DNA from 2 places in the Bradyrhizobium sp. 197 genome. Region 2 is predicted to be linked to the other one. Evidence: predicted binding sites of a transcription regulator. Region 2 holds the regulator's gene; the other holds the start of a gene.

Region 1 (5,205 bases), on a different contig from region 2:
GCGGGGCTTCTCACCGAGGCTCAGGCCGCCTATCGCCAACTCCTGGAGCTTGCGCCCGATCAGTTCGTAGCGCTGCATTTGCTCGGCGTGCTGGAGTCTCAAGCCAAAAACTATCAGCAAGCCGAAATTCTACTAAGCCGAGCGGTTGCCGTGGATCCGCGGTCTCCTGAAGCCCAGATGAGCCGTGGCGTCGCGCTGAACGGGCTGCAACGTCATGATGAGGCCCGCGAGAGCTATCAAAAAGCCATCGCTTTGCGGCCCAATTACGCCGTTGCCCTGTCCAATCTCGGTAACGTATGCCTCGCCCTAGATCTTCACCATGAAGCGCTCGAAAGTTTCGACAAGGCGCTCGCAATCGATGGAAACCTTGCCGATGCCCATAACGGCCGAGGCTGGGCGCTCTGCAGTCTGCGCGACTATGGTGAGGCCATTGCGAGCTTGAACCGCGCGCTATCGATCCAGCCCAATCATGTCTCGGCACTGACGAACCGCGCTGCTGCATGGCTGGAACTTCTGCGATTTGACGAAGCCTCAGCGGATTACAACCGGGTGATCGCTCTCGCACCCGACAACGCGAACGGGTGGTATGGGCGGGCCACTGTCCTGGTCCGAAACAAAGGAATTGCCGACGCATTGCCTGATTGCGAGAAGGCTCTCGCGATCAATCCCGCTTTCTTTCAGGCCCACATCCTGCTTGGCCAATGTCTCGCGGGACTTGGCCGGGTCGACGAAGCCCACGCCAGTTTCGACAGGGCTCTTGCCATCAAGCCTGACTTCGAGGACGCGATCACCAACAAGATCTTCGCGCTCGATTTTGTGGCGGACGCCAGCGTTGCGCAGCATCAGCAAGCGCGGCAGCTTTGGTGGGAACGGGTCGGCGCGAAGATCGCTTCAGCAGCGGTAGGACCGCATGACAACAGCTGCGATCCGGATCGCCGTCTGGTGCTGGGTTATGTCTCGTCGGATTTTCACGCGCATTCGGCGGCGTTCATTTTCAAGCCGGTCCTGCAACACCATGATCGGACAAAGTTCGAGATCGTGTGCTACTCTTGTTCGCCGAAAGCGGATGCGACGACCGGCGAATTTCAAGGGATCGCCGACCGCTGGCGCGACGCTTCGCAATGGACCGACGATCACCTCGCCGCTCAAATCCGCGCCGATGGCATCGACATCCTGATCGATCTGTCCGGCCATACCAAGGGACACCGGCTCGGCGTGTTTGCGCGCAAGCCGGCACCGGTCCAGGTGCATGGCTGGGGCCACGGCACCGGCACCGGGCTGCGAACGATCGATTATCTGTTCTCGGACCCGGTCGCGATTCCTCTTGCGGTTCGGCCGCTGTTTGCGGAGACCGTTGTCGACCTGCCATGCTTTGTGACGCTGGTGCCGCTGCCGGACGGGATTGCGCGGGCGCCAACGCCGGCGATCTCGAACGGTTTCATCACATTCGGCGTCTTCAACCGTATCAGCAAGATTTCGGACGAGGCGGTGGAAGTCTGGTCCAGGATTCTCGAGCGGGTGCCGCGTTCGCGACTGCTGATCAAGGATTTTGCGCTGGACGATCGGCTGGTCCGCGACAATCTGCTGGCGCGGTTTGCAGCTTGCCGGTTGCCGGCCGAACGCGTCGACCTGCTCGGAGCCACCTCGCGAACCGAGCATCTGGCATCGTTCAATCGCGTCGATATTGGCCTCGACCCGTTCCCGCAGAATGGCGGCGTCAGCACTTGGGAAGCCTTGCAGATGGGCGTGCCGGTGGTGGCGAAGCTCGGTAACAGCCTGCCTAGCCGTGCTGCGGGCTCTATCCTCACCGCGCTTGGCCTGCCGGACTGGGTCGCGAATAGCGATGAGGCGTATGTCGAAATCGCGGCTGGCCGTGGATCGCAGATCGGCGACCTCCAGAAGTTGCGCTGCGAACTGCCCGGACAGATCAAGGCTGCAGCCGCCGGCAACCCCGTCTCATACACGCAAGCAGTGGACGATGCCTATCGCGCGATGTGGAAACGCTATTGCAATGGCCGCTCCCCGCAATGACGACGAGAGAGCTTACGCTTTCAACTCCACCGTCCTGAACTCCGCCGGCAGGATTACCTCCAGCAGCTCGACGTCGTCCGAATAGTCCAGAATCATGTGCTTGATCTTCGGCGGCTGAGTCCAGGCGCTGCCTTCTTTCATCAGCGTCTCGCCCTCTCCGTCCATATAGGTCTTCACCCAACCCTTGAGCACGTAGACCATCTGGAATTCGACGGCGTGGAAGTGGAGCTTCGAGACCTCGTCCGGATTGCAGGGACCTTGCAGCCGGATCACGTGCGCTTGCGCGAGGCCGTGGCTTGCAGCAGCGATGCCGAGATCGCGATACTTCGCGTAGGTGCGCAGACCGTCGGCCTTGAAGTCTTCCTCGCGGTGATGGCTGATGGCGATGCGCTGCTTGGGACGCACGGGCTTTTTCGGGGTGACAGTGCGCGCCTTCGCTTTCACCGCCTTGCGCGCCGATAATCGGGGCGCGGCCTTGGCGCCGCTCCGCTTCTTCACCGCGACTTGCAATGCGCTGCGCGATTTTGCCTTCTTGGCCATGGGCCGGCCTCCCGTTTTGTTGTGGGGGAGACGCTAGCACAGAAAAAAGACTCGTGGGGTGGGTTAGCCGTAGGCGTAGCCCACCTCTTTCGCTTCCGAGGATACAAACAGTGGTGGATTACGCTGCGCTAATCCACCCTGTCCTACGCACCCCGCGATCAATGCAACCGAAACACACCGTCGACCGCACGCAGCTCGGCCGGCTTGATCAGCTTGGAATGCACGACCGTCACCGAGAACAGTGGGCCGTCGAGCTTCTGCTGCCAAAACGCCAGGAAATCCGTCAGCGCCGGGAATTTCGGAAACATGTCGTAGTTCTGCCAGACATAGGTCTGGAGCAGCGAGCGATGATCCGGCATCCGGTAGAGAATTTCCGCCGTCGTCAGCCCGTAACCCAGCACCTGTTTCCGGAAATCGTCGGAAACAACCCCAACCCGCGAGACCATGCCAACCTCCTTTGCAGGAGCGCATATTCAAGGGGTGGCTTTCCGGTACGCGCCCTACGAGCCACCCGGTGGAGATGCGCTCACAAGATAGAAATGTGACGCAAACTGACAATCCATCTCAAGCCCAAAAGTTTAACAAGCTGTTGAAATTCAATGCGTTAGCAGCAGATGCGGCACCGTGCTAATAAGGTCCGAGTTGGCCGGTTAACGATGGTAAAGAATTCTGGCAGGCAGCGCTTCTGAGTGCTGATTTTTCTGTTACAAGCCCTTGCCCCCGCAAAAATCCTGGCCTATTTGAGGTTCACCCGCCTTAGCACTCGCGGGCCTCGGTTGCTAACATCCTGAAAACATCAATCCGCGCAAACGTTTAGGAGAACTGCATGAAATTCCGTCCGCTTCACGACCGCGTCGTGGTCAAGCGCATTGACGCAGAAGAGAAGACCGCTGGCGGCATCATCATTCCCGACACCGTCAAGGAAAAGCCCTCGCAGGGCGAAATCGTCGCTGTCGGCCCCGGTGGTCGCGACGAAGCCGGCAAGCTGATCCCGATCGACCTGAAGGTCGGCGACCGCGTGCTGTTCGGCAAGTGGTCCGGCACTGAAGTCAAGATCGACAACGTCGATCTGCTGATCATGAAGGAAAGCGATGTCATGGGCGTCCTCGACGTCCCCGCTTCCAAGAAGAAGGCGGCCTAACAGCCCCCTCTCCCCACCCAGCTAGACACCTAAGGAAAAATCCAGATGGCAGCTAAAGAAGTCAAATTCGGCGTCGATGCACGCGACAAGATGCTGCGTGGCGTCGACATCCTCGCCAACGCCGTCAAGGTGACGCTCGGCCCCAAGGGCCGCAACGTCGTCCTCGACAAGTCGTTCGGCGCTCCCCGCATCACCAAGGACGGCGTCACCGTCGCCAAGGAGATCGAGCTCGACGACAAGTTCGAGAACATGGGCGCGCAGATGGTGCGCGAAGTCGCCTCCAAGTCGGCTGACGCGGCCGGTGACGGCACCACCACCGCAACCGTGCTCGCGGCTGCGATCGTTCGTGAAGGCGCCAAGTCGGTTGCCGCCGGCATGAACCCGATGGACCTGAAGCGTGGTATCGACCTGGCCGTGGAAGCCGTGGTCGCCGACCTCGTCAAGAACTCCAAGAAGGTCACCTCGAACGAGGAAATCGCCCAGGTCGGAACCATCTCCGCCAACGGCGATGCCGAAATCGGCAAGTTCCTCTCCGACGCCATGAAGAAGGTCGGCAACGAGGGCGTCATCACGGTTGAAGAAGCCAAGTCGCTCGAGACCGAACTCGAGGTTGTCGAGGGCATGCAGTTCGACCGCGGCTACATCTCGCCCTACTTCGTCACCAACGCCGACAAGATGCGCGTTGAAATGGAAGATGCTTACGTCCTCATCAACGAAAAGAAGCTATCTCAGTTGAATGAATTGCTTCCCTTGTTGGAAGCCGTGGTGCAGAGCGGCAAACCGCTAGTGATTATCGCCGAAGACGTCGAAGGCGAAGCTCTTGCCACCCTGGTCGTCAACCGTCTCCGCGGCGGCCTGAAGGTCGCGGCCGTCAAGGCTCCGGGCTTCGGCGATCGCCGCAAGGCCATGCTGCAGGACATCGCGGTTCTGACCGGTGGTCAGGCGATCTCGGAAGATCTCGGCATCAAGATGGAGAATGTCACGCTCGCCATGCTCGGTCGCGCCAAGAAGGTGATGATCGACAAGGAAAACACCACCATCGTCAGCGGGGCCGGCAAGAAGGCCGACATCGAGGCGCGCGTGGCCCAGATCAAGGCGCAGATCGAGGAAACCACCTCGGACTACGACCGTGAGAAGCTCCAGGAGCGTCTCGCCAAGCTCGCGGGCGGCGTCGCGGTGATCCGCGTCGGCGGCGCGACGGAGGTCGAGGTGAAGGAGCGCAAGGATCGCGTTGATGACGCGATGCATGCGACCCGCGCGGCTGTGGAAGAAGGCATTGTCCCGGGCGGCGGCGTCGCCCTGCTCCGTGCTTCCGAGCAGCTCAAGGGCCTGCGCACCAAGAACGACGACCAGAAGACCGGCGTCGAGATCGTGCGCAAGGCGCTCTCCGCGCCCGCTCGCCAGATCGCGATCAACGCCGGTGAAGACGGCTCGGTGATCGTCGGCAAGATCCTGGAGAACAAGACGTATGCTTACGGCTTCGACTCCCAGAC
Region 2 (5,205 bases):
CCGGAGAATGCGATCAAGATCTACACCGACGAGGCGGTGCGGCAGATGTTTGCGAGCGTCGCCACCCGCAAGCAGGTCTCGGCCGACGAGCAGCTCGCGCTGATGCCGTTCAAGATCACCGATCTCGCCGAATTCAAGGACGTCCGCACGCTGGCGCCGGGCTCGAGCATCATCCTGGCCGACGGCGACGAGGGCACAGGCTATGAATCGAAGCCGTTCATGATCCTCGGCGTGATCGGCGCCACCCCGCAGCAGGCCGACGACCGCGCCCGCTTCGCCCAGGAGGCGGCGCTGCAGATTCCTGGCGTGCGCGAGTCGCGCGTCACCATGTCCGAGCCGCTTCGCATCAACGGCCAGCAGGGTTTCGAGACCCGGATCGACGGTATCAGCGGCAAGGACAAGACGGCGGTGACCGTGGTGCAGTGGATCCGCTTCAGCAGCGGTGGCGCTTCGCTGCGCATCATCGCCAGCGCCCCGCGCGACCAGTGGCCGGCCGCCTTCACCCGCTTCCGCGCGGTACGCGACGGCATCCAGCCGAAAGGCTGAAAGGCCCATGCGCTGACCACATCCGGCTGCATTTTCGGGCTTCTGTTCGTACACGAGCGGAACTAGGCTCTCCCCCGTTCAATCTGGAGGGAGGCGGACCATGCTGGATCGGCGACACATCTTGACGGCGCTTGCAACGACGGCGCTCGCGACCCTCGTGCCAAGCGCGCTCTTAGCAGCGGCATCGATCAAGCCGGACGATGCATCCGCGCTGCTCGTGATCGACGTGCAGAACTGCTTCCTGCCCGGCGGCAGCCTCGCCGTAAAGGAAGGCGAGCAGGTGGTGCCGGTCATCAACAAGATGGCCAAAGCGTTTTCGAACGTGGTGATGACACAGGACTGGCACACGCAAGGCCATGTTTCGTTTGCGTCGGCACACTCCGGCAAGAAGCCGTTCGAGACTGTCGATCTTCCCTACGGCAAGCAGGTGCTGTGGCCGGACCATTGCGTGCAGGGCACCGACGGCGCCGCGCTGTCGAAGGACCTTGCGATCCCGCACGCCGAACTCATCATCCGCAAGGGTTTTCACAAGGACGTCGACAGCTATTCGGCCTTCCTCGAAGCCGACGGCAAGACCTCGACCGGCCTTGCCGGCTATCTGAAGGCGCGCAAGATCAAACGCGTCTTCGTCGCGGGGCTGGCGACGGATTTCTGCGTCGCCTGGACCGCGCTCGACGCCCGCAAGGCGGGCTTCGAGGTCTATGTGGTGGAAGACGCCTGCCGCGGCATCGACAATCAGGGTTCGCTCGCAAAAGCCTGGGCCGACATGACCAAGGCCGGTGTGAAGCGGATTCAGTCTGCGGATATCACGGCGAGCGCTTAGGCGACGCCAAGAGCTGCAAGCCCCTCATCCCGAGGCGCGCTTCTCCGCGCGCGTCTCCTCAACCGCGGGGATTGAGAGCTAAACCGGCTCGTTGCTGTTGGCGGCGGGCACGGCCTTCGCGCCGCCCTTGGCGACACCGACCAAAGCGGGGCGCAGCACGCGCTCGCCGATGGTATAGCCGGCCTGCATCACCTGCACGACGGTGCCCGCGGGCACCGACGCGTCGGGAACCTCAAACATCGCCTGCTGGAAGTTCGGGTCGAACTTCTGCCCCGAGGGGTCGAACTTCTTCACGCCGTGTTTTTCCAGCGCGTTGAGCAGCGAGCGCTCGGTCAGCTCGACGCCCTCGATCAGCGAAGCCAGGCCGGGATCGGCCGCCGCACGGGCATCGGCCGGAACGGCATCGAGCGCGCGCTGGAGGTTGTCGGCGATATCGAGCACGTCACGGGCAAAGCCGGTGACGCCGTAGAGCTTGGAGTCAGCGACCTCCTTGGCGGTGCGCTTGCGCAAATTTTCCATCTCGGCCAGCGTCCGCAGCATGCGGTCGCGCGCCTCGGCGGCTTCCTTCTGCAAAAGCTCGACCGAGCCGGGCTCGGGATCGTCCGGCATGATGTAGGGTTTTGACACCACGGGCTCGGGCGTCACAGCGGCCGCGTCTTCGGGTTGCCGGTCTCGATCGGTCATCGGCTCTCTTCTCAAACGTCTCAGGGATTTTCTCGCCCGGATATCGTGCTTCGGACGGCGAAAATCAAGCGCCCGTGATCGGCCCAAGGCGCCGGTCAGCCCCCCAGGAGGCGGCTGACGATGCGGGCGGCGTAGTCCACGGTCGGGATCACACGGGCATAATTCAGCCGTGTCGGCCCGATTACGCCCAGAACGCCGACAATATGGCCGGCGGCATCCCGATAGGGCGAGATGATGGTGGAAGAGCCCGACAGCGAGAACAGCTTGTTCTCACTCCCGATGAAGATCCGCACGCCTTCCGCGGTCTCGGCCCGGCCGAGCAGGTCGATCACGCCGCGCTTGGTTTCGAGATCGTCGAACAGCAGGCGAACGCGCTCCAGATCCTCCAGCGCATGCAAATCTTCGAGCAAATTGGCGTGGCCGCGGACGATGAGCTGGCGGTCCTCGCTCTCGCCGCCGGACCAGCTGGCGATACCGGCGGAAATCACCTTTTGCGTGAGCTGATCGAGCTCGGCGCGGGCCTCTCCGAGTGCGGTCTCGAGCTCGAGCCGCGCCTCGGCCAGGGTCCGGCCGCGGATCCGCGCGTTGAGGAAATTGCCGGCCTCGGTGAGTGCCGAGGAGGGAACCCCGAGCGGCAGCACCAGCACGCGGTTTTCAACCTGGCCATCCTCGCCGACCAGGATCACCAGCGCCTTCTCCGGTTCCAGGCGGACGAATTCGATGTGTTTGAGCCGCGCATTGGATTTTGGCGTCAGCACCACCGCGGCGGCGCGCGTGAGGCCGGAGAGCCGCGTCAGCGCCTCCTCCAGCGCGGCCTCGACTGATTGCGCCTGCCCGACGGAGGTGAGCTGGCTCTGGATCGCCTGCCGCTCGGCCTCGGTGAGGTCGCCGACCTGCATCAGGGCATCGACGAAGAAGCGCAGGCCGAGTTCCGTCGGCAGCCGGCCGGCGGAGGTATGCGGGGCATAGATCAGGCCGAGCTGTTCCAGATCGGCCATGACGTTGCGGACCGAGGCCGGCGACAGCGGCATGGCGATCAGGCGCGAAATATTGCGCGAGCCCACCGGCTCCCCGGTCGCGAGATAGCTTTCGACAATTTGACGAAAGATGTCGCGGGAACGCTCGTTGAGCTGGGCGAGACCCGCGCGCGGCGCGATCAGATGGATCGGATCGTGATGGGCCACAGACGGTAACTCCTCTCGGATGCACGTAATTTGTCTATCCCGGGCGCTTCTGACAAGCGTGGCGTTCGCGGATCGAAAATCGGGGGTGAATAAGGTCTCGATCTTCCCCCTTGCCGCCCACCCTCACCCCACCTACAAGCACCGCGAACAGCCCTTTTCCGAGAGTTTTGGAGGATTTCCCATGCGGCCAAGCCGCCGTGCGCCCGACGAATTGCGCCCCGTGACGCTGGAGCGCGGCGTGGTCAAATATGCGGAAGGCTCGTGCCTGGTAAAATTCGGCGACACCCATGTGCTGGTCACCGCCACGCTGGAAGACCGTCTGCCACCATGGCTGAAGGGCCAGGGCCGCGGCTGGGTCACCGCCGAATACGGCATGCTGCCGCGCGCGACCTCGGAACGCACCCGCCGCGAGGCCTCCGCTGGAAAGCAGAGCGGCCGCACCGTGGAAATTCAGCGCCTGATCGGCCGTGCGCTTCGCACCATCATCAATCTCGAAGCGCTGGGTGAGCGCCAGATCACGGTCGATTGCGACGTGCTCCAGGCCGATGGCGGCACCCGCACGGCCTCGATCACCGGTGCCTGGGTCGCGCTTGCCGATTGCGTCAACTGGATGAAGGCGCGCAACATGGTCAAGGCCAACGTGTTGCGCGACAACGTCGCCGCGATCTCCTGCGGCATCTACAAAGGCACGCCCGTGCTCGACCTCGACTATGCCGAGGATTCGGAAGCCGACACCGACGCCAATTTCGTCATGACGGGCGATGGCCGCATCATCGAAGTCCAGGGCACTGCGGAACGCGAGCCGTTCACGGAAGCCGAGTTGCTGGCGCTGATGGCGCTGGCGCGCAAGGGCGTCGCGCGTCTCGTGGACTTGCAGAAACTGGCGGTAGCGTAGTCAATAAGCCGATGCATCGCCGAATCACCGGAAAGCTCGTCATCGCGACCCACAATCCCGGCAAGCTCGCCGAGATGAAGGAGCTGCTCGCGCCTTACGGCGTCGAGGCGGTGTCGGCCGGCGAGCTCGGCCTTCCCGAGCCGGAAGAAACCGGCAACGATTTCCGCAGCAATGCTGCGATCAAGGCGATCGCGGCAGCCCAAGCGACGAAGCTCCCGTCTTTCGCCGATGATTCCGGCATCGTGGTCGACGCGCTCGATGGCGCGCCGGGCATCTACTCAGCGCGCTGGGCCGGTCCGAGCAAGGATTTTGCCGCGGCGATGGCGCAGATCGAACGGCTGTTGCAGGAGCGCGGCGCGACCACGCCCGACAAGCGCAAGGCGCACTTCGTTTCCGCGCTCTGCGTCGCATGGCCCGACGATCATCTCGAAGAGGTCGAGGCGCGCGTCGACGGCACGCTGGTGTGGCCGCCGCGCGGCACCGCCGGCTTCGGCTACGACCCGATGTTCTTGCCCGACGGCCACAGCCGCACCTTCGGCGAGATGGAGAGCATCGAGAAGCACGGCCTGCCGCCGCTCGGTCTTGGTCTGTCGCATCGTGCCCGCGCCTTCGTGAAACTGGCGGAGATCTGCCTTGAACCGCGCTAAGGAAGCCTTCGGCGTCTACGTGCACTGGCCGTTCTGCCTGTCGAAGTGCCCCTATTGCGACTTCAACAGCCATGTCCGCCACGTTGCGATCGACGAAGCGCGTTTTGCGGCAGCATTCGCGCGTGAGATCGAAACGACCGCGCAACGTTCGCCCGGTCGCGAGGTCACCTCGATCTTTCTCGGCGGCGGCACGCCATCGCTGATGCAGCCTGCGACCGTCGGCGCTGTGCTCGACGCCATCGGCAAGCACTGGGCTGTGGCGAAAGACGTCGAAGTCACGCTGGAGGCAAACCCGACCAGCGTCGAAGCCACGCGCTTTGCCGGTTATCGCGCCGCCGGCGTCAACCGTGTCTCGCTCGGCGTGCAGGCGCTCGACGATGCCTCACTGAAAGCACTGGGCCGCATGCACAGTGCGCGCGAGGCACT

The links. The regulator HrcA, encoded in region 2, represses chaperone genes, less so after heat shock. The targets are predictions, from matches to a motif close to GTTAGCACTCNCNNNNNGNGAGTGCTAAC.
Region 1: IVB27_RS29630 (co-chaperone GroES) is a predicted target of HrcA. The motif match lies at 3,327-3,355, and genes of this name have one in related genera.

Annotation. Positions count from the first base shown of each region.
Region 1 is NZ_JADPJJ010000135.1:353-5,557, reverse strand. It holds gene IVB27_RS29645 (O-linked N-acetylglucosamine transferase, SPINDLY family protein) at 1-2,031, shown strand, start outside; gene IVB27_RS29640 (cupin domain-containing protein) at 2,044-2,571, opposite strand; gene IVB27_RS29635 (usg protein) at 2,730-3,017, opposite strand; gene IVB27_RS29630 (co-chaperone GroES) at 3,398-3,712, shown strand; gene groL (chaperonin GroEL) at 3,758-5,205, shown strand, end outside.
Region 2 is NZ_JADPJJ010000189.1:41,599-46,803, reverse strand. It holds gene IVB27_RS41370 (hypothetical protein) at 1-546, shown strand, start outside; gene pncA (bifunctional nicotinamidase/pyrazinamidase) at 647-1,369, shown strand; gene grpE (nucleotide exchange factor GrpE) at 1,448-2,053, opposite strand; gene hrcA (heat-inducible transcriptional repressor HrcA) at 2,149-3,237, opposite strand; gene rph (ribonuclease PH) at 3,419-4,132, shown strand; gene rdgB (RdgB/HAM1 family non-canonical purine NTP pyrophosphatase) at 4,144-4,779, shown strand; gene hemW (radical SAM family heme chaperone HemW) at 4,766-5,205, shown strand, end outside.